3 regions of the Streptomyces sp. NPDC048473 genome follow, and region 2 is predicted to be linked to each of the others. Evidence: riboswitches for the same ligand, from Rfam matches in the RefSeq annotation. Region 2 holds a riboswitch; each other region holds the start of a gene.

Region 1 (9,795 bases), on a different contig from region 2:
ACGTCATCGACTTCGCCGACGAGTACGACCTGCTGCCGGTCACCGACAGCGCCTCCGCGGCGATGGAGTCCGACCCCAAGTACAAGCCGCTGTGGAAGTTCCTGGCCGCGCTGCCGAACTCGGAGTTCTACCCGTTCGGCAAGACGTCCTGGGCGCGGGCCAGCGAGTCGATCAAGGAGAACATCGGCAACGCGGTCGCGCCGAGCGGGCGCCCCGAGAGCGTGCTGGGGAAGATCGCGCAGGACGCGAGGGCGGCGGAGGACGCGGAGTAACGGCCGGCGGCGCTTCGGCCGGGCGATATGTTGGCTGATATGACCGCCCCTCCGAATGGCCCCGACGACACGGACGGCCCCGTCGGTCTCTCCGACAGGGACCGTGCCGTGCTCGCCGTCGAACGGCAGTCGTGGGCCGGGCCGGGGGCGAAGGAGCGCGCGATCCGCGAACAGCTCGGCATCTCGCCCACGCGCTACTACCAGCTGCTGAACGCGCTCCTCGACGACCGGCGCGCGCTGGAGGAGGACCCGGTGACGGTGAACCGCCTGCGCCGGGTACGCGACGCGAGACGGGGGCGCCGCTGAGGGGCGTTCCCGGGTGCGGCGTGAATTTCGGCCTCGCCGGCGTTTGAGGCGCGGGGTCCGACGGGGTGGAACCCCGGGTTCGGGAAGGGGCGGGTAGGGGAACAGGCCCGCCGCAGGCGCCCCCAACCCCCGCACCCCGCTATAGGCTCCCCTCATGGGCAGCAACCCGGAAGCACCCGCGCCGAGCGAAACCCCGTCCGAGCTCCCGATCCCCACCACCCCATCCGGCCGAGAAGCTCTCGCCGCGATCCTCGCGCGCCCGGACCGTGCGGTCATCGCGCTCGATTTCGACGGGACGCTCGCCGACATCGTCCCGGACCCGGAACAGGCCCGCGCCCACCCCTGCGCCGTCGACGCGCTCGTCGCGCTCGCCCCGAAAGTGGCCTCCATCGCGGTGATCACCGGCCGCCCGGCCGGCGTCGCGGTCCGGTACGGGGGCTTCGCCGGGGTGCCGGGGCTCGACCACCTCGTCGTCCTCGGCCACTACGGCGCCGAACGCTGGGATGCCGTGTCCGGCACGGTCCACACCCCCGCCCCGCACCCCGGCGTCGCCGCGGTCCGCGCCGAACTCCCGGGCGTGCTCGACCGGTTCGATTCGTGGCACGGCACCTGGATAGAGGAGAAGGGCCAGGCGCTCGCCGTCCACACCCGCCGCGCCGCCGACCCTCAGGCCGCGTTCGAGGCCCTGCGCGGCCCCCTCGGCGAGCTCGCCGCCCGGCACGGGCTGATCGTCGAACCGGGCCGCCTGGTCCTGGAGCTGCGCCCGCCGGGCATGGACAAGGGTGTGGCGCTCGCCCAGTACGTACGGGAGACGGACGCCGAGTCCGTCCTGTACGCGGGTGACGACCTGGGCGACCTCGCCGCGTACGCCGCCGTGGAGAAGCTCCGCGCCGGGGGCCCCGACGGCATCCCCGGCCTGCTGGTCTGCAGCGGCAGCGCGGAAGTGCCCGAACTGGCCGAGCGGGCCGATCTGCTGCTGACCGGCCCGGGAGCCGTCGTCGCCTTCCTGGCAGCCCTGGCCGAACGGATCTGACGCCTCACTCCCGCCGCAGCGCGTCCAGCTGGTCCAGGAACCACTGCTGCGGCGGCAGCGCCACCGCCGCCGCGGCCAGCCGCTCCGTGCGCGCGGCCCGTTCGTCGTCCGCCATCATGAGCGCCTCGTGCAGCGCCGCCGCCGTCGCGGACACGTCGTACGGGTTCACCACGACCGCGTCGCTGCCCAGCTCCTCGTACGCCCCCGCCTCCCGCGACAGCACCAGCGCGCAGCCGTGGTCGGAGACGACCGGGACCTCCTTGGCGACCAGGTTCATGCCGTCGCGGATCGGGTTGACGAGCGCCACGTCCGCCAGCCGGTACGCGGCGAGCGAGCGGGCGAAGTCGTCCTTGACGTGGAGCACGACCGGCGTCCAGCCCGTCGTGCCGTACACGGCGTTGATCTCGTCGGCGACCCGCTGCACCTCCGCCGTGTAGTCGCGGTACACCGCCAGGTCCTGCCGCGACGGGTACGCGAAGGCGACATGGACGACGCGCTCGCGCCATTCCGGCCGCTCGTCGAGGAGCGCGCGGTAGGCGAGCAGGCCGCGCACGATGTTCTTTGACAGTTCCGTTCGGTCCACTCGTACGATCGTCCTCCGCCCGGGGCCGACCTGCTCCCGAAGCGCCGCCATCCGCTCGTCCACGTCCGCCTCGTGCGCGCGCCCGCGCAGGAAGTCCGCGTCCGCGCCGAGCCCGTGCACCCCGATCCTGGTCCGCCCGGTGCCGCCCAGGATCTCCGTACAGCAGCCGATGAAGGCGTCCGCCCAGCGCCGGGTCAGGAAGGCCGCCCGGTCCGCGCCCAGGATGCCGTGCAGCAGCTGCTCGGCGATGTCGTCGGGGAGCAGGCGGAAGTAGTCGACGGGCGCCCACGGGGTGTGCGAGAAGTGGCCGATCCGCAGGTCGGGGCGGAGCTCGCGGAGCATGCCGGGCACCAGCGCCAGGTGGTAGTCCTGCACCAGCACCGCCGCACCCCGGCCCGCCTCCTCGGCGAGCGCCTCGGCGAAGGCCCGGTTGTACGTTTCGAAGGACGCCCACTGCCGCCGGAACTCCGCGTCGAAGACCGGTTCCAGCGGCGTCTGGTACAGCATGTGGTGGACGAACCAGAGCACCGAATTCGCGATGCCGTTGTACGCGTCCGCGTGGACGGCCGCGTCGATGTCGAGCATCCGTACGCCCTGCTCACCGACCCCGCGCCGGACCGCCTCCCGGTCCCCGTCACCGAGCGCGGCGCACACCCACAGCTTGTCCTTGACGGCGCTCAGCCCGGAGACGAGCCCGCCGCCGCCCCGCTTCGCGTCGAGCGATCCGTCCGTGGCGAGGGTGTACGACACCGGGCCGCGGTTGGACGCAACGAGGACCTGGGCAGCGGGCTGGGCTTCGTGCTCGGAGACCATGTTGCGGAATCTAGCCCGATCACGAACCACCCAAACGTGCGAAGTCAGGCCGCGTCAGGCCGCGCGGCGCGAAACGTACTCCTCGATCTCGCGCATCGGGGGCCGCTCCTCGGTGTCCACCGCATGGGTACGCGGTACGAAGCCGTCCTCGCCGCGCTCGAACTGGGTGAGCGAAGGCCGCACCAAATGACCGCGGGACAGACGGAGTTGAGCGGTCCGGTAGATCGCCGCCGCCATCCGGCCGAGCGCCTGCCCGTCCTGGTGGCGGTGCTTGCGCACCCCCACATCGACCTGGGCCAGCGCGTCCAGACCCACCGTGTGCAGCGCGTCGACCAGGAGGCCCAGTTCCACTCCGTAGCCGACGGGGAAGGGCAGCCGTTCGAGGAGGGAGCGGCGTACGGCGTACTCCCCGCCCAGCGGCTGGACGAAACCGGCCAGCTGCGGCCAGTGCAGATTGAGCAGCGGACGGGCCACCAGTTCGGTGACACGACCGCCCTGACCTGCGGTGTCACCGAAGGGGCGGTCGTACATCGCCTTCACGAACTGCACGTCCGGGTCGGTCAGCAGCGGGCCGACGATGCCGGAGACGAAGTCCGCCGAGAAGTCCTTCAGATCGGCGTCGATGAAGCAGACGATGTCACCGCCGGTCACCAGGAGCGACCGCCACAGCACCTCGCCCTTGCCGGGCACGGCGGGTATCCGGGGGAGTATCTCGTCCCGGTGCACCACCCGGGCGCCGGCCTCCCGGGCCACCTTCGCGGTGGCGTCCGTGGAACCGGAATCGATCACCACGAGTTCGTCGACCAGCCGGACCTTCTCCATCAGCTCGCGCCGGATCGTCGCGACGATCTCGCCGACCGTCGCCTCCTCGTTCAGCGCAGGCAGTACGACGCTCACGCTTCCGCGACGCGGGTCGCGGGCCTTGGCGGCGATGAGCCGGTCCAGCGGGCGGTCGGCTGCCGACCAGGAACGCCTGGCCAGCCAGCGTTCGGCCTCTTCCAGCACGGTCGATACTCCCTGTATGTGATCCATCTCGCGGTTCGGACGACTATCTCAACTGTCCGGTGCTTCGGTTACAGTCTTGAACAACGCGGATGGCCATCGCATGTCGGGGTCCGTCCGCCAATAAATGCCTGGATCGATGATCCAGTGCCACAGCGCTCATCCAGAGGGACTGAGGGAACGGCCCGTTGAAGTCCCGGCAACCCTCCCGCCGACCGCGAGGTCACGGTGGGGAAGGTGCCAATTCCGTCTTGTGGCGAAATGCGTCGCAAGGAAGATGAGGAGAAAGGGCCTCCGCCATCATGGCCGTGCAGACTGTTGCAGTAAGCACCAATTCTTCCGCCGAAGCTGCCGAAGCTGTTGATCTCGGTCCCGCCGCGGCGCTTTCCTGCCGCGAGTGCGGCGAGCGTTTCGAGCTCGGTCCCATTTTCGCCTGCGCGTCCTGTTTCGGGCCGCTCGAAGTGGCGTACGACCTGCCGAGCGGCACCCCCGACGAGCTGAAGAAGCGCATCGAGGCCGGACCCAACAACATCTGGCGTTACGCGCCGCTGCTGCCGGTCCCCGCCGATGTCGCGGACAAGCCCAACATCAACCCCGGCTTCACCAAGCTGGTCAAGGCCGACAACCTCGCCCGCGAGCTGGGCATCACCGGCGGCCTGTACGTCAAGGACGACTCCGGCAACCCGACGCACTCCTTCAAGGACCGCGTCGTCGCCATCGCCGTCGAGGCCGCCCGCGCCTTCGGCTTCACCACCCTCTCCTGCTCCTCCACCGGCAACCTCGCCGGTGCGGTGGGCGCCGCCGCCGCCCGCGCCGGTCTCCGTTCCTGCGTGTTCATCCCGCACGACCTGGAGCAGGGCAAGGTCGTCATGGCCGCGGTGTACGGCGGTGAGCTGGTCGGCATCGAGGGCAACTACGACGACGTCAACCGCTTCTGCTCGGAGCTCATCGGTGACCCGCTCGGCGAGGGCTGGGGCTTCGTCAACGTCAACCTGCGCCCGTACTACGGCGAGGGCTCCAAGACCCTGGCGTACGAGATCTGCGAGCAGCTCGGCTGGCAGCTGCCCGACCAGATCGTCATCCCGATCGCGTCCGGCTCGCAGCTCACGAAGATCGACAAGGGTCTGCAGGAGCTGATCAAGCTCGGTCTCGTCGAGGACAAGCCGTACAAGATCTTCGGCGCCCAGGCCGAGGGCTGCTCCCCGGTCTCCACCGCCTTCAAGGCCGGTCACGACGTCGTACGGCCCCAGAAGCCGAACACGATCGCCAAGTCCCTGGCGATCGGCAACCCGGCCGACGGCCCGTATGTCCTGGACATCGCCCGCCGCACCGGCGGCGCGGTCGAGGACGTCAACGACGAGCAGGTCGTCGACGCGATCAAGCTGCTGGCGCGCACCGAGGGCATCTTCGCGGAGACGGCGGGCGGGGTGACGGTCGGCGTGACGAAGAAGCTCATCGAGGCCGGTCTGCTCGACCCGGCGCTGACCACCGTCGTCCTCAACACGGGTGACGGCCTCAAGACCCTGGACGCGGTGGCCGCCACGTCGCAGGCGACCGCGACGATCCGCCCGAGCCTGGACGCGTTCCGCGCCGCCGGCCTCGCCACCAGCTGACCACCCGAGACCGAAGAAAGGCACCCACCATGAGCGTCAAGGTCCGCATCCCCACCATCCTCCGCACCTACACGGGCGGCCAGGCCGAGGTCCCGGCCGAGGGGTCGACCCTCTCCCAGGTCATCGAGTCCCTGGAGCAGAACCACCCGGGCATCGCCGCCCGCGTCCTGGACGACCAGGGCAAGCTGCGCCGCTTCGTGAACGTGTACGTCAACGACGACGACGTGCGCTTCGAGGGCGGCCTGGAGGCGGCGACGCCGGACGGCGCGGGCATCTCGATCATTCCGGCGGTCGCGGGCGGCTGCTGACCCCCTGTCCGGTTTCCCCGGACGACTTCACGGCTTTATCGGAATTGCCCCCTCCGCGAGAGAAGCGGAGGGGGCAATTCTGCATGGTTGAACGCGGTAGAGTGAGGGAAGTCCCCCGAGCTGCCCGTGCCGCCCGCATATGAGAATGCGCCCGGCCACGACAAGATGCAGCCAAAGTGTTCGATCTTCTTGCGCCATAAGTCGCCTTTGCCTGGCCCGACTTGCCCAGGAATCTCATGAATTCCCCCTATTCGGGCGTTCGGTGCTGCCCAGAATTCTCGTCCGATTGACCTGTTGCAGACGGCAGTTGGGCAGATACATTCGGCCGCGGTCGACGCGTTCCGGCGCACGCACCCTCTCCTGTCGGAGGGTGAGTTCTGACCCGGGCCCGCGAAGTGCGGTCCTGTGCAAGGGCCAGTAATAGGGGAGTTAGGCATGGCTCAGGGCACCGTCAAGTGGTTCAACGCGGAGAAGGGGTACGGCTTCATCGCGGTCGACGGTGGTGCGGATGTTTTCGTCCACTACAGCGCGATCCAGATGGACGGATACCGCACCCTCGAAGAGGGTCAGCGAGTTGAATTCGAGATCTCGCAGGGCCAGAAGGGGCCGCAGGCGGACATGGTCAAGCTCGCCGTCGGCTGAGCTCGGCGCGGTCGGCCAACGACACTACTCACGCACGGAGGGCCCGTACCCCTGGGGTACGGGCCCTCCGTGCGTCCGCGTCCGCGTGCGTGTCCGCAGCCACCCGCGAGTGGCTGTCGTTGCCCGCATCCCTTGTCCACATCCCGAGGGGGACGCTTGCACTCTCCGGGGGCGAGTGCTAATCATTGGCGTTAGCACTCTCCAGGTGAGAGTGACAGAACTTGGACCGGGCCGGTGAGGCCCGCAGGTCCGGTGGGGCAAGGAACCACCGGTCAGGCAGGCCGTCCGTCGCGGGCGCCACTCGGTCCGGAGAAATCCACCCCTGTCCGGGAGGACCACTTCACATGGCCAAGATCATCGCGTTCGACGAGGAGGCCCGGCGCGGTCTCGAGCGCGGCATGAACCAGCTCGCCGACGCCGTCAAGGTCACCCTTGGCCCCAAGGGCCGCAACGTCGTCCTTGAGAAGAAGTGGGGCGCCCCCACGATCACCAACGATGGTGTTTCCATCGCCAAGGAGATCGAGCTGGAGGACCCGTACGAGAAGATCGGTGCGGAGCTGGTCAAGGAGGTCGCCAAGAAGACGGACGACGTCGCCGGCGACGGTACGACCACCGCCACCGTTCTCGCTCAGGCTCTCGTCCGCGAGGGCCTTCGCAACGTCGCCGCGGGTGCCAACCCGATGGCCCTCAAGCGGGGCATCGAGAAGGCCGTCGAGGCCGTCTCCGCCGCCCTCCTGGAGCAGGCCAAGGACGTGGAGACCAAGGAGCAGATCGCTTCGACCGCCTCCATCTCCGCCGCCGACACCCAGATCGGCGAGCTCATCGCCGAGGCCATGGACAAGGTCGGCAAGGAAGGCGTCATCACCGTCGAGGAGTCCCAGACCTTCGGTCTGGAGCTGGAGCTCACCGAGGGTATGCGCTTCGACAAGGGCTACATCTCGGCGTACTTCGCCACCGACATGGAGCGCATGGAGTCGTCTCTCGACGACCCGTACATCCTGATCGTGAACTCCAAGGTCAGCAACGTGAAGGACCTCCTTCCGCTGCTGGAGAAGGTCATGCAGTCCGGCAAGCCGCTGCTGATCATCGCCGAGGACGTCGAGGGCGAGGCCCTGTCGACCCTGGTCGTCAACAAGATCCGTGGCACCTTCAAGTCCGTCGCCGTCAAGGCCCCGGGCTTCGGTGACCGCCGCAAGGCCATGCTCGGCGACATCGCCATCCTCACCGGTGGCACCGTCATCTCCGAGGAGGTCGGCCTCAAGCTGGAGAACGCCGGTCTCGACCTGCTCGGCCGCGCCCGCAAGGTCGTCATCACCAAGGACGAGACCACGATCGTCGACGGTGCCGGTGACAGCGACCAGGTTCAGGGTCGCGTCAACCAGATCCGTGCCGAGATCGAGAACTCCGACTCGGACTACGACCGCGAGAAGCTCCAGGAGCGCCTCGCGAAGCTGGCCGGCGGCGTGGCCGTCATCAAGGCCGGTGCCGCGACCGAGGTCGAGCTCAAGGAGCGCAAGCACCGCATCGAGGACGCGGTGCGCAACGCCAAGGCCGCCGTTGAGGAGGGCATCGTCGCCGGTGGTGGCGTGGCTCTGCTCCAGGCCTCGGCCGTCTTCGAGAAGCTGGAGCTCTCGGGTGACGAGGCGACCGGCGCCAACGCCGTCAAGCTGGCGCTGGAGGCCCCGCTCAAGCAGATCGCCGTCAACGGTGGTCTTGAGGGCGGAGTCGTCGTCGAGAAGGTGCGCAACCTGCCGATCGGTCACGGTCTGAACGCCGCGACCGGCGAGTACGTCGACATGATCGCCGAGGGCATTCTCGACCCGGCGAAGGTCACGCGCTCCGCCCTGCAGAACGCCGCGTCCATCGCCGCGCTGTTCCTGACCACCGAGGCCGTCATCGCCGACAAGCCGGAGAAGGCCTCTGCGGCCGCTCCGGGCGGCATGCCGGGCGGTGACATGGACTTCTGATCCTGACGGATCGGTAGTTCCTGTACAGCTTTGCCGCATCGGCCCCCGGGGATTCGTCCCCGGGGGCCGATGTCGTTCTCTGCGGGACGGGCTGCGCCCACGATGCCCGCCGGAGCACCGTGGGCGCGCGCTGTCCCGCCCTACGGGAGCCGGTCGAGGAGCCAGGTGCAGAGTTCCTCGGTCACGAGGGTGTGGCCCTCGTTCTGGGACGCGAGCTTGAACTCGTCGAGCCCACTGGCACCCGGCGGGAGCGCGGAGATGTCCTTGTACAGCTCCTCGTCCGTGTCCAGATCACCGACGTCGACCGCGCTGACGGCCGGGACGAAGCAGTGCGAGCGGATACGTGCGTCGGTCTTGAACCCGAGGATGGGGTTGAGGGCGTTGAACCCGTCGGCGAGGATGCCGAACCCTTCCAGCGAGCCGCCGGGTGCGCCGTCGATCGACGGGAGTCCGGACGTACGCACCTCGTTGGTCTTCAGCGTCACCACCCGCAGCTTCGCGACGAGTTCGTTGTCGCCCGGGGACTGGGTGTAGAGCTTGGTGCCCGCGACCGACAGACCCTTGCCCTCCAGGGCCAGTTCGCCGGCCTGCACATCGGTGCCGACGCCGTCGGCCGTGCCGTTGGCGACACCGACCAGCCGCGGCCGGCGCGGCCATTCGCCGATGGCCTCCATCTCCGCGAGGAACGCGGCACGCTCGTCGCTCCGGCCCGGCGTCCCGTCCCACTTCCCGATGTGCCGCCACAGCAGCTGACGGGCGGCCGGGCTGTTGATCTGGTCGGAGAACCGGCTGTCGAGATCCTTGATGTAGTGCGCGAACGCCTGCAGCGCGATCGGGATCCAGGCGCCCCGGTGCGGGCTGTCGTACGAGAAGTACAGAGCGGTCTGATGGTCGATGCTCTGGCTCTCCATCTTGGCCAGCGCGTGCCGGGTGACGAGCCCGCCCATGCTGAACCCGCCGACGGCCAGCGGCGCGTGGCCCTGCCGCTCCGCGATGGCGTGCTGGATCGCGGCCTGCGCGGTCTTGGAGTTGTCCAGAATCGATGCACTGCGCTCATGGAAGCCGAGAATGATGACGTCGTGTCCCCGGCGGCGCAGTTCGCTGATGAGCGCGTAGTCGCCGAACTCCATGATCTCCCAGGAGAAGTCCAGGCTGCTCGGCCCCGTGTTGAAGCCGTCGGCGAAGATCACGGGCCGTACGAGACCCGAGTGCCCCTCGGCGAAATACACCCAGGCGGTGCCGCCCGGCAGGTCCCA
Region 2 (9,795 bases):
GGACAGCGGGTCCGGCCCCACCGAGGCCGGCACCACCTTCCGTACGGCCACGGCGATCCAGCAGAACCAGCGCGCCACCGCCGGGGCGTCCACGGGCGACTACCTGTACTGGGTGTTCCCCGCCGACGCGGGCCAGCGGGCCACCGTCAAGGCGAAGATCACCCTGCCGGAGAGCGCCGCCCGGCACGGTGCGTCGACCTGGCAGGTCGATGTGTACGACGGGCTGCGGCGCCGTCAGGCCTGCATGTACGGCCGCCAGACCGGGAAGGCGGCGGCCGACGCGTCGACGGTCGAGCTGACCTGCGTGCTGCGGACCGTCCGCGCCTGGTCCGAGCCGTGGGCCAACGACCCGCTGCCGGGCAGCTACTACGTACGCCTCACGGTCGTCGACCTGCCCTCGGCGGACCTCGGTCTTCCGGTGCAGACCGAGGTCGAGGTCACGGCGGCCGACAAGGGCGGCGCCGGGGATGTGGACGGCACACTCGCCGAGCCGCTGGTTCCCGGCGTGTCCTCCGTCGAGCAGGCCTCGGACACCGGGGGCGCCTCGGCCACGAGTGGCGATGACGCGCCGGCCAAGGTCGCACTCGGCAGCGAGCCGGAGGACGGCTGGGCCTCCGGCTGGTGGACCGACCGCTGGCTGTGGACGGTCGGCGGCGGAGTACTGGGGGCGCTCGCGGCCGTCTTCGGCTACTCCCTCACGCGCGGCAACGGCCGCCCGTCCCGGGTCCCGCCGGGCGTCTGACCCGCACATCGCGGGGCGGGCTCCGGACCACGAGCCCACCGGACCGCACCGCCGGACGGGCTCAGGACCCGGGCCCGTCCGGCGACGGCGGACACATCCCCTCGACCGCCCAGCCGCCCGCACACTCCCGGCGCGGCGGCCGCTACCCTCGACAACTCACGTACCGCACAAGGCCGATGACGTCTTCCGTGCCGTGTGGTACCGCTGAAATCAGGTCGCTGCGCACCAAGTCGGGTGCGCCACAAGGGAGCGGAGACTTTCATGTCCACGGAGACCGGCCCTGCCGTCGATGCCGAGCCGCGAGGCCACACGCTCGTGCCCGGTCCGAAAGGGCTGCCGTTCCTCGGGAGCCTGCCACAGTTCGCGAAGAATCCCCTCGCCTTCTTCGAGCGACTGCGCGGTCACGGCGACATGGTCGGCTGGCGATTCGGCCCCAACCCGTGTGTGTACATAGCCGATCCGAAGTGCATAGGCGAGCTGCTCACCGAGACGGAACGCACCTTCGACCAGCCCGCACTCGGTATCGCGTTCCGCACCGTGATGGGAAACGGTGTGGTGGTCGCCCGCGGTACGGACTGGCGGCGGAAGCGGTCGCTGGTACAGCCTTCCGTACGCCCCAAGCAGGTGCGGTCGTACGCGGCGACGATGGCGAGCAGCACGGTGGAGCTGGCGGACACCTGGTCCGGCGGTGAACGCATCGACATCAAGCGGGAGATGGCGACGCTGACGCAGCGGATCGCGGTCCGTACGATCTTCGGCGTCGACACCCCGGCCGACGCCGACGCGATGGGCCGGGCGATGGATGTGGCACAGCAGGAGATCGGCAAGGAGTTCGCCGGTATCGGCGCGCTGTTGCCGGACTGGGTGCCGACACCGGGCCGGGCCAGGATCAGGAAGGCCTCCGCCGTCATCGACGCCGAGGTGGGCCGGGTCGTCGCCCGTCACCGCGACGGCGGGGACGATCGCCCCGATCTGCTGAGCCGGCTGCTGACCGCGGTCGACGAGACGGGTGCGCACCTCACGGACCAGGAGATACGCGACGAGACGGTCACCCTGTACATCGGCGGGCACGAGACGACGAGCTCCACTCTGGTGTGGGCCTGGTATCTGCTGTCCCGCAACCCGCGGGCGCGCGCCGCGCTCACGGAGGAGCTGGACCGGGTACTCGGTGACCGGGAGCCGGAGTTCGACGACTATGCCCGGCTGACATACACCCAGTCGGTGGTCAAGGAGACCCTGCGCCTCTATCCGACGATCTGGCTGGTGACCGGCGTCGCCAAGGAGGGTGCGCGGATCGGCGGTGTGCCGATGCCGGAGGGCACCAGGGTGTGGACCAGCCAGTGGGCGACGCACCGCGACGAGCGGTGGTTTCCCGAGCCGGAGGAGTTCCGCCCCGAGCGCTGGGATCCGGAGGAGGGCGACGACATCGCGGAGTACGCCTGGTTCCCGTTCGGCGGCGGCCCCCGGGTCTGCCTGGGCACACGGTTCGCGATGGTCGAGGCGGTGCTGATCCTGGCCGTGCTGGCCCGCCGCTTCGAACTGGAGGTGGACCCGGGCACCGTCAACCCCGTACCGACGCTGACGCTGCAGCCGGACCGCGAAGTGATGGCCACGGTCCGGCCGCGGTAGCGGTGTACGGGGTGGGGTGGCCGCGGCGGTCCCCCACACCCCCGCCCCGTAGGCTGCTGCGACGCGAACCGCCGTACGCCACCGCTGTCGGCGCGTTCCCCGGCCGAGGAGGATGACACCGTGGGCGGTTCCAGGAAGCCCCGCAGACGAAGGGCCGCGTCCGGCTCACTCGCGTACACCGCGCGCCCGCCGCGCGGGTCCGACGCCCCGTCCGGCCGCCGCCGGGACACCGTCCTCGGCTGCGGCTGCATGGTGGCCGTCGTCCTCGGCATCGTCGTCCCGGCCATCGGGTCCACGCTCGGCGGCCCCGGCCTGTGGAGGTGGGCGCGCGACAGCTTCCCGGGCGGGGGTTACGGCTTCGCCGTGGCGGTCGGTGCGTTGATACCGGTGGTGTTCACCGTCGGGGCGATATCGCTCGGCAGGCTGAACCGGGCTGCAGGGAAGGCCCGCTCAGCGGTCAGGATCGGCGTTGCGGTGCTCTGTTTCGCACTGCTGATGCTGCTCGGCGCGGCATGTGTCGAGATGATGGGCCCGAGCCGCAAGCACCATGACCGAACGGGCGGCTGGGCCTATGAGCACTACGCGTGGGTGTGGGCCGTGGCCCTCCTGTCGGCGCTCGTCATGGGGGCGCTGATCGTGACCGCTCTTGTCCTTCGTGCCCGCAGCCGTACGGTGCGGGACAGCTCGGCCGAGACGGCGTAGCACTCCCGCCCCGCAGTCGCGAGGCCCCGGGCTCCATCCCGTCGCCAGATATATCGAACCGATATGTCTGATCTGTCGCGAAGATCGGGGCATACCGGTCACACTGGCGATGTCGGCCTCACCGGCCGCCGGGCCGTCCGGCCGTATCCGCAGGCTGTCGATCCAACGGGAGAAACACCATGCGTCTCCGCTCCGCTCTCGCCTACGCCCTCACCGTCGCGGCCGCACTGACGCTGACCGCCACCACAGCGTCGGCCACGACCGGCACCGCATCCGCCGGAGCCGTGAGCCGCCCCGGAATCTGTCCGGAGAAGGCCCTCGATGTGCGTGCCGCACCCGGCGGGCTGCGGAACGTTGCCCGTATCAGCGTCACCAACCATGGCGGCCGGGCCTGCGTCGTGGACCGCGTCCCGACGATCACCTTCCGGGGCCTGGACGGCTCCGCCGAGACCGTGCCGCCTGCCGAGAGCGGACCGTACGTCCTCTCACGGGGTGAGCGAGCGTACGCCGCCGTCCGCACCGCGGACCCGGCGGCAACCGAAGGACACGTCGTCGGCAGCCTGTCCGTCTCGGCCGACCCCTCCCACCTGGGCGTCACCTTCCGTGCGGCCACCGTCGGCATGCCCAGGGGGGTCCATGTGTGGGTGCCGGTCACCACGCTGTGGCAGGAGTCGCGCGCCGCGGCGGACAGCGCCTTGGCTGACGCGCTGGGCTGACGGGCGGGACGGGCACCCGTCCCACTCGAAGGGTCTGCGGGACGGGCGACCGTCCGGCCCGAAACAGTCCGCGGGAAGCCCGCCGCACTCTCACCCCACTCACCCCACCCGCACCGTCCCCACCCCCTCCCCCGCTGCCCCGGTGTCCTCCAGGATCACGCGGTCCGTGCCTCTGGCCGTGACCTGCACGGCGGCCCCGTCCCGTACAACATGAAATGTCACAGCGGGCTCACCCGTCGTGTCCGGCACCGTGACCAGCGTTTCGGTGGTCGCGGTCGCCGGGCCGAAGGCCCGCAGGGTGAGGCCGTCCAGCCAGTCACCGTCCGGGCGCTGGTCGTCGGCGCCCCAGGGAAGGACCGCGCCGGGACGGACCAGGACCGGAAGGCTGTCGAAGCCGTGGGTCTCGTGGCGCCAGGCAGGGCCGGTGACCGTCTCACCGGTCAGCAGGGACGTCCAGGTCCCCGCCGGGACGTAGAACTCGACCCGGCCGTCCTGCGCGAAGACCGGGGCGACCAGCAGGTCGGGGCCGAGCATGTACTGGCGGTCCAGCATCCGGGTCGTCGGGTCGTCCGGGAATTCCAGCAGCATGGGGCGCATCACCGGGATGCCGATTCGGTGCGCCTCGGCCGCCGCTCCGTACAGGTAGGGCATCAGCCGGTGCTTGAGCAGCGTGAACTTGCGGGCGACGTCGACCGCCTCTTCGCCGAACGCCCAGGGCACGCGGTACGACACATTGCCGTGCAGCCGGCTGTGCGAGGACATCAGGCCGAAGGCGAGCCATCGCTTGAAGACGGCCGGGTCGGGGGTACCTTCGAAGCCGCCGATGTCATGGCTCCAGAAGCCGAAGCCGGACAGGCTCAGCGACAGACCGCCGCGCAGTGACTCGGCCATCGCGGTGAACGATGCGAAGCAGTCGCCGCCCCAGTGGACGGGGAACTGCTGGCCGCCCGCCGTGGCCGAGCGGGCGAAGAGCACCGCCTCGCCGTGCCCGCGCTCCTTCTCCAGGAGCTCGAAGACCGTGCGGTTGTAGATCTGCGCGTAGTAATTGTGCATCCGCTCCGGATCCGAGCCGTCGTGCCACACCACGTCGGTGGGGACGCGCTCGCCGAAGTCCGTCTTGGCCGCGCTGGCCGCCCTCATCGGCTTCGCCGCCGCCCCCGCCCAGGCCGCGATCTGGTCCTCCTCGGACCAGTGGGGCAACTACACCACCTCCGACGGCTACACCCTCTACAACAACATCTGGGGTTCCGGCGCGGGTTCGCAGTCCATCTGGGCCAACTCATCGAGCAACTGGGGCGTCCGGGCCGATCACCCGGACACCGGCGGCATCAAGTCGTACCCCAACGCCAAGAAGGTGGTCGGCAGGTCCATCACGTCGCTGGCATCGCTCACCAGCAGCTACAACGTCACTGTCCCGTCGGTCGGCGACTACAACACGTCGTACGACATCTGGGACACCGACTACGACTACGAGGTGATGCTCTGGGTGAACTACAACGGTGACGTCGGCGCGCTCGGCACCTCGCAGGGAACGCTGACGCGCGGCGGCCACACCTGGACGGTCTACAAGGGTGACAACGGGTCCAACCAGGTCTTCTCGTTCCTGCGCACCTCGGACTCCGCATCGGGCACCGTGGACATCCTGCCGATCCTGAAGTGGATCAAGGACACCAAGGGCTGGTGGGGCAACGAGACCATCGGTGACGTCCAGTTCGGCTACGAGATCACGTCGTCGCCCGGCGGCCTGGACTTCACGACGAACGGATTCAGCGTCTCGTCCGGCTGACCCGCCCGGAGCCAGGAGGAGCCGGCCCTCGCACGGGGGCCGGCTCGTGCGCACGACGGTCAGCCGACGGGCGCCGGTCCACTGCTTTCCCGGACCGTCAACTCCGGAGCCAGCAGCTCGACTTCATCCGTTCCGCGACCGCCCAGCTTCGCGACGACCTGCTCGACGGCGCGCCGCCCCATCTCCTGCGCCGGAATGGCGACCGAGGTGAGGTGGACCGAGGCCTGCGATGCCACCTGCTCGGGGCAGATGGCGACCACCGACACATCCTCCGGCACGGCCCGTCCCTGCTGGCGCAGCAGATTGAGCAGTGGTTCCACGGCGGACTCGTTCTGCACGATGAATCCCGTGGTACCCGGCCGCTCGTCGAAGATCCGGGACAGGGTCTGGGCCATCGCCGCATACCCGCCCTCACAGGGCCGGTGCAGGACCCGCACACCGGTCTCCTGCGCCTTGGCCCGTACACCGTCGACGGTCCGTTCGGCGAATCCGGTGTGGCGATCGTAGACGGCGGCCGCTTCGCCGATCACCGCGATCTCGCGATGCCCGAGTGCGGCAAGGTGCTCCACACAGAGCGCCCCGGTCGCCTCGAAGTCGAGGTCCACACAGGTGAGCCCGCCCGTTTCTGCGGGCAGACCGATGAGCACGGTGGCCCGGTCGGTCTCGCGCAGCAACGGGAGCCGCTCGTCGTGCAGTTCCACGTCCATCAGGATCATGGCGTCGGCGAGCGAGCTGCCCGCGATCCGTCGCACGGCGGCCGGCCCTTCCTCTCCCGTGAGAAGCAGGACGTCGTAGCCGTGCGTGCGGGCCGTGGTGGCGACCGCGATGGCGATCTCCATCATCACGGGCACATACATGTCGGTGCGCAGCGGCACCATGAGCGCGATGGTGTTCGACCGGCTGCTCGCGAGCGCCCGCGCACCGGCATTGGGGTGATATCCGAGCTGCTGGATGCTCTGTTCCACCCGCTCCCGGGTGGACACCGAGATGGACCGCTTCCCACTGAGGACATAGCTCACCGTGCTCGCGGAGACTCCGGCATGCTGGGCGACCTCGGCAAGGGTGACCATTCAGGGCTCTCCATCACGGGACGAATTTCGGGTACCGGACCACACACCGCCGCGTACCGACCGGCTGGGCGAAGCGCTTCGAATTCGACCGAATCAGTCGGTGACATGCACGGATGAATCCGAGCCTAAACCCGTCCGTACGGCCTGTCCAGAGAACTGTCGAAGCGCTTCGACACGGTTCTGCCGATCATTTCCACCAACCCTGCACCGCGGCAGGACCGGGCTGCGCCCCGGGCTGGACCGGTGCGTCCACCATAGGCGGACCGGTGGGCTACAGGCCGTACGTCGTGCCGCCAATGGTCCGCCGCGGGTCGGGCGCCTCGGTCGCGCACACCGGGCCGCCCTCGAAACCGGCATTGACCAGTGCCGTTGCCCGGCCGCCGGAGTCCACCAGCTTGAAGGCATGCCACCGCGGGAGCCAGAACACGCGGCCACGGTGCCCGGCGAGCAGTTCATGGAGGAGTCCCGGCGCGTGAGTCCACACCTTCGGCAGGTCTTCGGCAAGGTCGAAGGCGGGGCGCAGCTCGATCCACCCGTCGGCGCTGACGTCGCCCGAGGTGAGCAGGAGTTCCACGGCCTGGCCGGGCTCCTGGTGGCACTTCTTGGCGTGGATCCAGTGGACGTGGTGGCCGGGACCGTGGCTGGGGCATTCGTCGTTCTGGATGAGGTGGGGGAGCATGGTCGTTCGCCTTCCTGGGATCATGGACCCCAGGTGCTCTGCCCCTATGGTCCGCTGTTCCCCGTGCGTCGAGCACGGGGCAGGTCGTCACCCGGAGCACCCGCAGCGGAGCGGGGTGCCGTCCAGTTAGCCGGGGCTGTGCACTGGAACTCATGACCTACGAGAACTGTATCCCACGGACAGCAGTGGCCGACGGGCGGTCAGATGCCCAGACCAGTCAAGGGGGGCGAGGGCACGTACACCTGCCCCCGCCCCGGTCCCTCCGATTCAGTCTGCCATCAGGGCCGGATCGCTCGTACCCGCCTGGCCCGTCTCGACGTGTCCGGCGAAGCGCCGCAGGAACGTGGTGTCCGTGTCGGAGACCACCGAGATGTCGTACCAGCGGCTGCTCCCCCGCAGGTCCACCGAGTGGGTCACGGTCGCGCCCGCGCGCACCGTGAACGTCTGGGCAGATCCGCCGTATGCGTCGCTCACCGTCAAATGAGCGTCGCCAGAACCTGTATGAGTCATCGTCAGGTCAAGTTGGCCATTTGTGGCGTTGTGGCGGGCGGTCACCTCGGGCCCTGCCGACTTGCCGGGCCCCTTGAAGGTGCGCAGGAAGCCGTTCGGCCCGTACACGCTGAGGTTGGTCGCCCCGTTCGAGTAGACCGTGTTCCAGGTGTCGGTGAGCGACTTGCCGGCCTCGGTGGTGTACGTCCACGGTCCGTCGGTACGGTTCGCGGACGTCACCAGGAACTGCGCCCCGGCAGCGGCGCCGCCGCTGAAGGTGAGGCCGTACTTTCCGGTCGCCGGATTCGCCGAGCCGTCCACGAACGGCGCGTAGGCAAGCGGCCGGGTGGGCCGGGAGCCCGGTTCCTGTTCGGGGACGCTGCCTACGGCGGGCGGGACGGGCACGTAGTCGGGATGCCGGTTGCGGTCCGGCGGCAGGTACCCGGCCGTGGAGGGCAGGGCGACGGGGGCGGTGTCCCTACGGCCGAAGTCGAACGCGGAGGTGAGGTCGCCGCAGATGGCGCGCCGCCAGGGTGAGATGTTCGGTTCCTTCACCCCGAAGCGACGCTCCATGAACCGGATGATCGAGGTGTGGTCGAAGACCTCGGAACAGGAGAACCCTCCGGTGCTCCACGGCGAGACGACCAGCATCGGCACACGCTGCCCCAGACCGTACGGGCCTGCGGCGTAACTTCCGTTTCCTGCAAAGAAGTCTGCGGAGGTCGCCACGGTGGAAAGCCCCTGCGCGGCCCCGGACGGCGGGTACGGCGGCACGATGTGGTCGAAGAATCCGTCGTTCTCGTCGTACGTGATGAACAGGGCGGTCCTGCCCCACACCTCCGGGTTGGACGTCAGCGCGTCCAGCACCTGCGCGATGTACCAGGCACCGTAATTCGCGGGCCAGTTGGGATGCTCGGTGAAGGCCTCCGGGGCGGCGATCCAGGAGATTTTCGGAAGGGTTCCGGCCTTCACATCGGCCCTGAGCCTGTCGAAGAGCCCGTCGCCGTTCTTGGCGTCGGTGCCGGTGCGCGCCTTGTCGTAGAGCGGGTCACCGGGCTTGGCGTTGCGGTAATTGTTGAAGTAGAGCAGCGAGTTGTCGCCGTAGTTCCCCCGGTACGCGTCGCTGATCCATCCCCAGGACCCTGCGGCGTCGAGCCCGTCGCCGATGTCCTGGTAGATCTTCCAGGACACCCCGGCCTTCTCCAGCCGTTCGGGGTACGTCGTCCACCCGTACCCCGCCTCGTCGTTCCCGAGCACGGGGCCGCCGCCGGTGCCGTCGTTTCCGGTGTAACCCGTCCACATGTAGTAGCGGTTCGGGTCCGTGGAGCCGATGAAGGAGCAGTGGTACGCGTCGCAGACGGTGAACGCGTCGGCGAGGGCGTAGTGGAACGGTATGTCCTCGCGGGTGAGGTAGGCCATCGTCGTCGCCGACTTGGCGGGCACCCACTGGTCGTACGCGCCCTTGTTGAATGCCCGGTGGCCGCCCGCCCAGTCGTGGTTGAGGTCCTGGATGAACTGGAGCCCGAGGTTGTCGGCCGTGGGCCGGAACGGCAGCACTTCCTTGGTGCCGGACGATTGGTGCCACACCGGTTTGCCGCTGGGCAATGTCACCGGGCGCGGGTCACCGAAGCCGCGTACACCCTTGAGCGTGCCGAAGTAGTGGTCGAACGAGCGGTTCTCCTGCATCAGCACGACGATGTGCTCGACGTCCTCAAGGGTGCCGGTGGCGCCCTTCGCCGGGAGGGAGGCGGCGCGGGCGATGCTGTTCGACAGCATGGTGAAGGCGGCTGCGCCTCCGGCGAGTTGCATGAAGCGGCGTCGGTCGAGTTCAGCCATGGGTGAGGACCTCTGTGGGGTGAGGAGGTGTGGGGCGAAAACGACTGGAGTGTTCCAGAGTCCGCCGGGCCGCGAAAGAGCGACGCGGTGTGGACACGGTGGCGATCCGCCGAACAGCAGTCGGCGGGGCGGTGCACGACCGGCAC
Region 3 (9,795 bases), on a different contig from region 2:
GCGGCCTGTGCGGCGGTACGGTCCTCGGCGCGGTAGGCCGCCCAGTCGGCGAAGCCCTCGGAGAGCCAGGTCGGGGTGGCGGCGGAGGTGCGGGTGCGAGTGGCGACATGGGTGGTCTCGTGGGTGAGGACGATCCGCCGCCCGAAGGTGCTGAGCACGCCGTACGCCTGAGGGTTGACGATCACCCGGTCCGCGGGCGCCCGGTCCGGGCCGCCGGTCTGCCCGGTGGTGACGGCCGCGATGCCCCGGTAGTTCGCCGCCGGCGCCCCCAGCAGCCCTGCCATGTCCTCCACGGTGCGCGGTACGAGCACCACCACGCGGCCTGCCCAGCGTTCCGGCCAGGCGTCCGAGACCGCGGGCACCGCGCGGTCCGCGGCCTGGGCGATCCGGCGCAGCTCCTGCTCCGTGCGGCCGACCCCGAGGACGAGGCTGTGCTTTGCGCGTACCACCTGGACATCGCCCTGCTGCCAGAGCTGCCGGCCGCCGTCCTTGCCCGCCCGGTCGCCGGTGATGTACCAGCGGCCGTCCGCGCTGTCCCGCCTCAGATCGAGCACCCGGTCCGCAGTGACCGGGGCGGCGTCGTAGCCCTTGATCCGGTAGCGCAGCTGTACGTCCGCGGTGGCCCGGTCGGCGCCCTGTCCGGTCACATCCGTCAGCCGGTACGTCCATGAGCTCAGCGGTACGTCCGCGAGGTTGCCCAGTTCCCGGCGCTGGGCCGTGCGCAACCCGGTGGCCCGCGGGTCTATGGCGGCCAGGTAGGCGTCCGTGTCGTGGGCCGGCACGGCGGCCGCACGGCGGTCCAGGGTGGCGCGGATACCGCGGGCGGTGGAGTCCGGGGCGGCGCCGTCGTCGGGGGCCGCGCAGGCGGAGGCGAACAGCAGCCCGGCGAGCAGCACTCCCGCCGTGCGCCGTCCTCCGTTACGTCCCCGCCGTGCGGTACGCCGCTGATCAGCCACCCGGTCGAGGGTACGGGTCAGACGCGGGTGACCGAGGAGACGGGCATCATGCCGACGGGGTCGTAGCGCACCGGGGCGCCCGGATACGGGGCGTGGATCACCTGGCCGTTGCCGACGTACATCCCGATGTGGCCGGCGTCCGCGCGGTAGGCGACCAGGTCGCCGGGACGGGCCTCGGAGAGCGGCACCATGTGTCCCGCGTACCGCTGGGCCTGCGAGGTGCGCGGCAGGCTGACCCCGGCCTGGGCGTACGCCCACTGCATCAGCCCGGAACAGTCGAATCCGGCGGGTCCGTTGGCCCCCCAGATGTACGGGCGGCCCAGTGCCTGCCGGACCGCCATGACGGCTGCGGCCGCCCGGGCGGAGCCGGCCGGCAGGTCGGCCATGGCCGGGAACACGTCGCCGCGGCCAGAGCGCGAGGCCCGCTCGAAGTCCGCCCGGTCGGCGCTGGGCAGCGCGTCCAGCAGCTGCTTGGCCTGGGCGAGCTTGCCCTCGACAGTCCGTTTGTGGCGGGTGGCGGCCGCCCGGTTGCGCTCCAGCTCGGCCAGCGCCCCGGCGGCCTCCGCGCGGGTCTGCGCGAGAGAGCGCTGGGCCTGCTGGAGTTCCCGCAGCTCGGTGGCCTGACGCTCGGTCAGGCGGTCCAGGGTGGCCGCCCGGTCGAGGTAGGTGTCCGGGTCGGAGGAGAGCAGCAGGGCGAGCGAGGGATCGAGGCCGCCCGAGCGGTACTGCGCGCTCGCCACGGAACCGAGCGCCGTACGCATCCGGTTGAGGCGTTCCTGGCCGCGGGCCGCACGGTCCTGGGTCCGCTTCACCTCGCCGCGCAGCCGGTCGGCGTTCTCACCGGCCTTGTTGTACTGCTCGGTGGCCCGCTCGGCCTCGCCGTACAGCCGGTCGACCCGGGCCTTGGCAGCCCGGGGCGTGTCCTGCGGGTCGGCGTTCGCGGTGGCCGCCCCGAAGGTGGCGGCCGCGGTCGCCGCGGCGGCCGACAGAACAGTGACCCGGACGCCCCGGTTGAGGCCGGGCTGTGTGGAACGGCGATGGGACACCACAGGACGCCGTACTCCCTTCCGCTGTACGCACATGTGCGCAGCCCCTGCCGCCCGGGGCGGGCGGACCGACGACCGGGAGCTGCACGGCAGGCAGACAGTAGTCGGGCGATTACGGAGCGGCCAACGGCCGCGCCGGGCGGACGGGGGCGCAAACAGGAGCGCCCCGCCGGTGACCTGTGGTCTCCGGCGGGGCGGACTGTCTGTGCGGGCGCGGGAATTCGCCCGTTCGGGCGTCGTCAGATGCGCACGCCGACCTGGAAGGTGCCGATGGTGTTCATCGACTCGTAGCGGACGACCGCGCCCGGCTTCGGGGCGTGCAGGACGGTGTTGTTGCCCGCGTAAAGGGCCACGTGCGAGGTGTTGTTGAAGAAGACCAGGTCGCCCGGCTTCAGCGCGCTGCGCCCGATCTGGCGGCCGTCGTTGATCTGGGTGTACGTGGTGCGGGTGATGTGGGCGCCGGCCTGGGCGTAGGCCCACTGGGTCAGGCCCGAGCAGTCGAAGGAGTTGGGGCCGGTGCCCCCGGAGACATACGGCTTGCCCTGCTGGGTGGAGGCGGCCTGGAGGGCGGCGGCGCCGAGGGCCGAGGCGGGGACCTCGTTGCCGAGGTCGACCCGGTCGCCGGCGGCACGGCTGGCGCGCAGGTCGTCCTGGCGCATCTTCTCGCGCTCGGCGGCGGTCAGCGTGTTGAGCAGCCGCTGCGCATCGGCGAGCTTGCCCTGGAACTTCTTCTTCTTCTCGCCGAGCGTCTTGCGGACGTCCGCGAGGTCACCGAGCTTGTCCTGGGCCTCCTTGCGCTCCTGCGCGAGGGCCCGCTGCTTCTCCTGGATCTTCTCCAGCGACTCGGTCTGCTTGGCCGTCAACTGGTCGAGGGCCGAGGCCTCGTCGAGGAAGCTGTCCGGGTTCGACGCGAGGAAGAGCTGGACCGACGGGTCTATGCCACCGGAGCGGTACTGCGCGGCGGCGAGCGAACCGAGGCCGCCGCGGAGCGTGTTGATCTCCTCCTGGCCGCGGGCCACCTTGTCCTGCAGCGCGCCGACTTCCTTCTCCAGCTTCTGCTGCTGCTCCTTGGCCCCGTTGTACTGCTCGGTGGCCTTCTCCGCCTCGTGGTAGAGCTTGTCGACCTTCGCCTTGACCTCGCTCTTGGAGGGCTTGGGGTCGGCGTGGGCCGCCTGGGAGGTCAGGGCCACGGCCGCGGCGGCGGTCGCGGTGAGCACGGTCACGCGGGTGCGGCTCGGCTGCTTGGGACGACGGTGGGACGCCACGAAGGCGAGCTCCTTCTTCCTCGAGCCGCCTACCGGGCTGTGGGGGACTGAAATCCCCGGCTCCGTGCATGTCACGGACTCGGCGGTTCCTTCGCCGTCACCCCGGATGGGTGATCAACCGCGCGAAGGTTCGAGGCCTGACCCTAGTGACCATCTTGTGATCAGTTCAAATCCTCACGAGAAAAATCTCGTCACAGGAGGTACTTCTTTACCCACAGCACACAGGGTGTAGCGGCGACTTGACGGTCCGTTCTCCAATTTCCGCCGACTCCCGACAAGTGTCACTAGACGCGCGAAAGGCGCTTCAGGAGCAAGACGGACGCAACGGGCCTGGCGCCCGCCTTCGCCACTCCGTCGGCGACTTCGCGGTCGGTGGAGACCACCACGACCGGCCGGCCCGGCGGTTCGGCGCGCGCCAGCTGACGGATGAGCTCATCGGCGGTCACACCGGGCTTGCTGAACAGCACCCGGACCCCGCGCGGCGGTGCGAGCAGCACCGGGGCGGCCAGTTCGGCCCCGTCGAAGACACAGGTCATCTCGGCGCCGGTCTGCGCCGCGAGGACCGCGAGGCCGCCCAGCAGCCTCAGCCGCTGCTTCTCCAGCGGCAACTGCGGATAGCCGGTCTTGGTGACGTTGTAGCCGTCCACGATCAGATGCGCCTGCGGCAGCGCGAGCAACTGGTCGAGCAGGGCCGGATCGGTCTCCGAAAGGGCCCTGGCGGCAATGTCCTTGGGCGACATCCTGCCGGGCTCGACCGCGTCGGCACTGTCCGCGGGGCGGATCGACGAGGGCGGCAGGGCCAGTTCACGACGGAGCCCGCGGGCCGCGTCGAGCACCGTGTCCAGCAGCAGCCGCAGCCGCATGTCCTCGACCGAGCGGCCCTCCCTGGCGGCCCTGCGGCCCGCCTCGACGGACGCCTCGGCCTCACCGAGCCGCGCCTTGAGCCGACGGGTCTCGCTCTCGGCCGCGGAGACCTGGGCGGCCGCCTCGGACCGTACGGCGTCGATCTCGGCCCGGCTGCGGCGCAACGCGGCCTCGCCGCGCTTGACCTCGTTGACGGCACTGCGCAGTTTGCGCTGGACGGATTCGGCTTCCTTGCGGGCCGCGTCCAGCTCGCTGCGGAGCCGTTCGGTCTCGCTCTTCGTCTGGGAGCGGGCCTGGGCGAGCTCCTCGCGCAGCCGTTCCAGCTCGCGGCGGCTCTCCTCGTCGACGCGCTCGGCATCGGCCCGCTGGGCCTCCTCGCCGGCGGCGGTGACCAGCTTCACCCAGCCGGCCGGGCGCAGCACATAGGCCGCGGCGGCCACATCGACGGGGTCGGCGGCGGCGGGCGGCGAACCGGCCTCCAGCGCGGCCGTCAGCTCCGGCTGCGCCTCCCTGAGCCGTTCGCCGATGCGCTGCCGGAACAGCGCGTCGCCCTCCAGGGCGGCGGCCATCGCGTTCCCGGCGAACTTGGCACGCCGGGTCGGGGTGAATCGGGCGTACTGCCTCAGCTGGGCCGGGAGTTCGGTGACCGTCAGGCCGCCGAACGCGTCCGAGACCAGCGCGACGACCCGTCGCCGTACGCCTTCGGGCAGCGGGCGGTCGAGCGCCTCGACGGCGTCGTCGGCCGGCTCGGCCGACTCGGCGCCGCTAGCGGGCTGCTCCACCATCCGTCACCCCAAATCGTCTGTCCGCACGGCCCCGTCAGGAGTCGGCACCCGGCCTGTCCACCAGTTCGATCTGATCCACCGCATTGCACCAACGACAGCGCACCGACTCGATGGTCTCACTGACCACCTCGCGTTCCTCGACGGTGGACTCCCCGGCCAGGTCGAGATGGACGTATTCGATGACCTTGGAGGATCGCGTCACGTCGAACCGCGTGAGATTCCCGCAGAGCGTGCAGCGCCAGCGGGTCACGTCGGTCGGCTGGGGAACCGTCGTCATCGTGCGTCCTCTTTCGTCGAGCCTCGTGACGTCTGCTTCAAGGATCTCGCGGTGCGCCGTCGAACTGCGGATGTCCTGCCGTAACCCTACGGCCTCGCCGCGTCCCCCTGACACGGCGAGGCGGTCTGTCCCGTTCCCTCCGCTTGCGTCATGCTCTGTTCATGATCGATCGGCGGGCTGCGGCCGGCAGATTCACCAGCGGGCTACTACGGACGGTCACCTCCGGCGGACCGCCGGTGACCCATGCCCTGATCGCCCTGTGCTGTCTGGTCTTCCTGATCAGCCCGCTCTCCGGCTTCAACCCGCCCTCCGGCGGCCCCGACGCCCTGCTCGCCGCCCAGGCCGGGTACTTCGAACGCTGGGGCGTGATCCCGAGCGAGCTGTGGAACGGCTCCGCACACCCCCTGCTCACCCCGCTCACCGCCCTCTTCGTGCACGGCAGCTGGCTGCATCTGCTCGGCAACATGCTCTTCCTGTACGTGTTCGGCGCGATGGCCGAGGAGCGCATGGGCCATGCCGAGTTCACCTTCTTCTATCTCGGCTGCGGCTATCTCGCCCTGGTCGCCTACGCGGCCGCGCACGCCACGTCCGACCAGACGCTCGTCGGCGCGTCGGGGGCGATCTCGGCGGTGCTCGGGGCGTTCCTGTACCTGTTCCCCAGGGCCCGGGTCACCAGCCTGTTTCCGTTCCTCTTCTTCCTGCCGCTGCGCTTCCCCGCCTGGATCGTGCTGATCTTCTGGTTCGTCCTGCAGTGGCTGGCGGTCCAGGGCGCGGGCAGCGGGGGCCCCGGCGTGGCCTATCTGGCCCATGTGGTCGGCTTCGCCCTCGGCTTCCTCTACGCCTGGGGGCGTTACCGGCGTACGGATAGAGTGAAGTCTCCAGCCACGGCCACCGAGGGAGAAAGCCAGCCGTGATCACCGCGATCGTGCTCATCAAAACCAGCGTGGACCGGATCCCCGAGATCGCCGAGGCCATCGCCGCGCTGGACTGCGTCAGCGAAGTCTTCTCGGTCACCGGTACGTACGACCTGATCGCCATGGTCCGGGTGGCCAAGCACGATGATCTGGCGGACGTCATCCCCGGCCGGATCAGCAAGATCCCCGGCGTCGAGGCCACGGATACGCATGTGGCCTTCCGTACGTACTCGCAGCACGACCTGGAGGCCGCCTTCGCCATCGGCCTCGACGCGTAGGTACGCCCCTTACTACGGCGTAGCACTTCGGCGGGGGACGGGCTCGGCTGCCCGTCCCCCGCCGAAGTGCTACGTGCCGTCAGAGCTGCGCCGCGCCCCGGTCCGGGACGCAGCGGCCGTCCTCGGTGCGGTACTTCCACTGGGCGCCCTTGCTCACCAGCTCCTTGACCGCGCGGACGAATCGCTCGATGTGCTCGTCCGGCGTACCGGCCCCGAAGCTCACCCGGATCGCGTTCAGTGAGCGCTCGCCCGGCTCGGCCTCCGGCGCGCCGCACTCGCCGACCTCCTGCGGGTCGCTGCCCAGCAGGGTGCGGACCAGCGGGTGGGCGCAGAACAGTCCGTCGCGGACCCCGATGCCGTACTCGGCGGAGAGCGCGGCGGCGAAGTGCGAGCTGTTCCAGCCCTCCACCACGAAGGAGATGACGCCGACCCGCGGGGCGTCGTCGCCGAACAGCGAGAGCACCTTCACCTCGGGGACGTCGGCGAGTCCGGCCCGGACCGCGGTGACGAGGTGCTGCTCCCGGGCGACCAGGTTGTCGAAGCCCGCCTCGGTCAGCGCCTTGCAGGCGGAGGCGATGGAGTACACGCCGATGACGTTGGGGGAACCGGCCTCGTGGCGGGCGGCGGTGGAGTGCCACTCGACGTCCACACCGCCGTCGGTGCGGCGGGCGACCTTGCGCGAGGCGCCGCCGCCGGCCAGGTACGGTTCGGCGTCCTGCAGCCAGTCGGCCCGGCCCGCGAGCACACCCGAGCCGAACGGCGCGTACAGCTTGTGTCCGGAGAAGGCGACCCAGTCGACGTCCAGCTCGGTGATGTCGACGGGGTGGTGCGGGGCGAGCTGCGCGGCGTCCAGCACGATCCGGGCACCGTGCGCGTGCGCGGCGGCCGCCAGCTCCTTGACCGGCCACAGTTCGCCGGTGACGTTGGAGGCGCCGGTGACGCAGACCAGCGCGGGGCCGTAGGGGTCACGGTCGGCGAGCGCCCGCTCCAGCGTCTCGACGGCCTGGGCCGGGGTGCGCGGGGCGTTCAGGTAGGTCACCCGGGCGTCGCGCCATGGCAGCAGCGAGGCGTGGTGCTCGGTCTCGTACACGAAGACCTGACAGTCGGCGGGGACGACGGCGGCCAGCAGGTTGAGGGAGTCGGTGGTCGAGCGGGTGAAGATCACCTGGTCGTCGGCACGGCAGCCGAGGAACTCTGCGACGGTCGCGCGGCTGTTCTCGAAGAGGTCCGTGGAGAGCTGCGAGAGGTACCCGGCGCCGCGGTGGACGCTGCCGTAGTACGGGGCGTACGCGGCGACGTCGTCCCAGACGCGCTGCAGGGCCGGCGCGCTGGCGGCGTAGTCGAGGGCGGCGTACGTGACTTCACCGCCCGTGACCAGCGGAACCGTTACATCCTTACCCAGAACCGGCAGAGGGGCACAAAGCGACCGGTCGGCGGCAGCGGTGAAGACAGACATGGCGAACTCCCGTAACAGGCAGGCGAATTGCATGCGCCGGCGGATACGCGGCAGCGCAGCAGAAAGAGAAAAGGGTGTGCGGAGGAGGGCCGAGAAGCCCTATCGCATTCGCTTGCTCACAAGAGACTCCCTAGGGACCAGGACCCCGGGGGCTGGCATTCACAGATGCCGAGGGGCCCGCGCTTGCCGCAGACCTCGCTGCCTACGGCCTGGTCTTCACCCGGGGCACCCCGCCACGGACGGAGGGTTGCCGGACAGCGGGCCGGGGCCGTAGTCGCTGTCACTCATGACCTGCTCAGCATCCTGCCATACGTACGTCGACGCGCAAGGCGCGGTCCAAGATCTGGACCGCGCCCTGCGTCACATTCCGTCCGGTCAGGCGTTGCTGACCGCCACCCAGCGCTCCAGCACCTGCCGGGCCGCCCCCGAGTCGATGGACTCGGCGGCCTTCGCGATCCCGGCGGCGAGCTGCTCGTTCAGCGTGCCGTCCGTCGGGTCCAGCGCGACCAGCGCCGCCGCCGAGTTGAGCAGCACGGCCTCCCGTACGGGGCCTCGCTCGCCGGCCAGCACCCGGCGGGCCACATCGGCGTTGTACGAGGCGTCGGCGCCACGCAGCGCCTGCGCCGGCACGAGCTCCAGACCGACGTCGCGCGGGTCGAACGCCTCCTCGCGCACCGATCCGTCCCGGACCACCCAGACGCGCGAGGTCGCGGTCGTCGCCAGCTCGTCCAGGCCGTCGTCGCCGCGCAGGACCAGCGCCGAATTGCCTCGCTCGGCGAGGACACCGGCGACGATGGGCGCCATTCGCAGGTCGGCGACGCCGACGGCCTGGGAGCGCACGTTGGCCGGGTTGGTGAGCGGCCCGAGGATGTTGAACGTCGTCGGGGCGCCGAGCTCCTTGCGGGCCCTGGCGGCGTAGCGCAGGGCGGGGTGGAACTTCACCGCGAAGCAGAAGGTGATGCCCGCCTCCTCGGCCACTTCGACGACCCGCTGCGCGCTGATGTCCAGATTGACGCCCAGCTTCTCCAGCACATCGGAGGAACCGCTCGCCGACGAGGAGGCGCGGTTGCCGTGCTTGACGACCTTGGCGCCCGTACCCGCGATGACGATCGCCGACATCGTGGAGATGTTGACCGTCTTGGCGAGGTCGCCGCCGGTGCCGACGATGTCGACCGTGCGACCGGGTACGTGGATGGTGTTGGCGTGCTCGTACATCGCGCGCACCAGGCCGGACACCTCGTCGACCGTCTCGCCCTTGGCGCGCAGGGCCACCGCGAAACCGGCGATCTGCACATCGGTCGCCTCACCGCTCATGATGCGGTCCATCGCCCACGCGGTGTCGTCCGCGGTCAGGTTCTCGCCGCGCAGCAGCGGGTTCAGCACGCCGGGCCAGGAACGGTCCGCCACGCTGTCGCCGCCGACCGGGGTCACAACGTTCATGGTCCGCTCCTGGGGGTCCACAGCCGATAAAAGAGGTTGCCCCCACCCTATCGAGCGCCATGGACAGCAAAGAGCCCCGTCCATCGGATGGACGGGGCTCCAGCTGTGGCGATCAGTTCAGGCGATCAGTGGTGACCGTGGCTGCTGGTGATCTCCTTGTACTCCTCGGTGGTGGGCTTGGCGATCTGGTTGTTTTCGCCGTAGTAGCCCTTGCTGAGCCTGGCCCGCAGCTTCTGCAGTGCGGGCACCTTGCGCTCGACACCGTTCTCGTCGACCGTCGGGCCGATCTCGACCGGCTTGTACTGCTCGTGCGCGGTGAGCGTGTGCAGCTGCTCGGGGCTGAGCGGCTCGTGGATCTCGACGAACTCACCGTGCGGCAGGCGCTTGATGATGCCGGACTCGCGCCCGTGCAGCACCTTCTCCTTGTCGCGGCGCTGGAGGCCGAGGCAGATCCGCCTGGTGGCGATGAACGCGATGACCGGGCCCACGAAGATGAAGATCCGGACGAACCAGG

The links. A riboswitch is a leader RNA that binds a small molecule or an ion and turns the genes downstream of it on or off. The one in region 2 is predicted to bind S-adenosylmethionine.
Region 1: another riboswitch for S-adenosylmethionine. It lies ahead of thrC (threonine synthase); the one in region 2 lies ahead of ACGFU7_RS15285 (hypothetical protein).
Region 3: another riboswitch for S-adenosylmethionine. It lies ahead of ACGFU7_RS02065 (aminotransferase class V-fold PLP-dependent enzyme); the one in region 2 lies ahead of ACGFU7_RS15285 (hypothetical protein).

The regions. Positions count from the first base shown of each region.
Region 1 is NZ_JBICXE010000015.1:161,892-171,686, forward strand. Features, by position in the region: gene ACGFU7_RS24200 (ABC transporter substrate-binding protein) at 1-272, shown strand, start outside; gene ACGFU7_RS24205 (DUF3263 domain-containing protein) at 312-578, shown strand; gene otsB (trehalose-phosphatase) at 733-1,611, shown strand; gene ACGFU7_RS24215 (trehalose-6-phosphate synthase) at 1,616-3,007, opposite strand; gene ACGFU7_RS24220 (glucosyl-3-phosphoglycerate synthase) at 3,062-4,012, opposite strand; SAM riboswitch class I at 4,166-4,293, shown strand; gene thrC (threonine synthase) at 4,312-5,622, shown strand; gene ACGFU7_RS24230 (MoaD/ThiS family protein) at 5,652-5,930, shown strand; gene ACGFU7_RS24235 (cold-shock protein) at 6,366-6,572, shown strand; gene groL (chaperonin GroEL) at 6,917-8,539, shown strand; gene ACGFU7_RS24245 (hypothetical protein) at 8,680-9,795, opposite strand, start outside.
Region 2 is NZ_JBICXE010000007.1:201,156-210,950, reverse strand. Features, by position in the region: gene ACGFU7_RS15320 (hypothetical protein) at 1-742, shown strand, start outside; gene ACGFU7_RS15315 (cytochrome P450) at 1,004-2,371, shown strand; gene ACGFU7_RS15310 (hypothetical protein) at 2,492-3,073, shown strand; gene ACGFU7_RS15305 (DUF4232 domain-containing protein) at 3,253-3,789, shown strand; partial or broken gene ACGFU7_RS15300 (TIM-barrel domain-containing protein) at 3,889-4,953, opposite strand; gene ACGFU7_RS15295 (hypothetical protein) at 4,907-5,575, shown strand; gene ACGFU7_RS15290 (LacI family DNA-binding transcriptional regulator) at 5,635-6,645, opposite strand; gene ACGFU7_RS15285 (hypothetical protein) at 6,917-7,324, opposite strand; SAM riboswitch class IV at 7,373-7,482, opposite strand; gene ACGFU7_RS15280 (phosphocholine-specific phospholipase C) at 7,592-9,649, opposite strand.
Region 3 is NZ_JBICXE010000001.1:433,031-442,825, forward strand. Features, by position in the region: gene ACGFU7_RS02030 (hypothetical protein) at 1-956, opposite strand, end outside; gene ACGFU7_RS02035 (NlpC/P60 family protein) at 974-2,005, opposite strand; gene ACGFU7_RS02040 (NlpC/P60 family protein) at 2,242-3,267, opposite strand; gene ACGFU7_RS02045 (NYN domain-containing protein) at 3,552-4,913, opposite strand; gene ACGFU7_RS02050 (hypothetical protein) at 4,951-5,193, opposite strand; gene ACGFU7_RS02055 (rhomboid family intramembrane serine protease) at 5,355-6,107, shown strand; gene ACGFU7_RS02060 (Lrp/AsnC family transcriptional regulator) at 6,104-6,385, shown strand; gene ACGFU7_RS02065 (aminotransferase class V-fold PLP-dependent enzyme) at 6,465-7,841, opposite strand; SAM riboswitch class IV at 8,016-8,133, opposite strand; gene trpD (anthranilate phosphoribosyltransferase) at 8,217-9,281, opposite strand; gene ACGFU7_RS02075 (cytochrome bc complex cytochrome b subunit) at 9,407-9,795, opposite strand, start outside.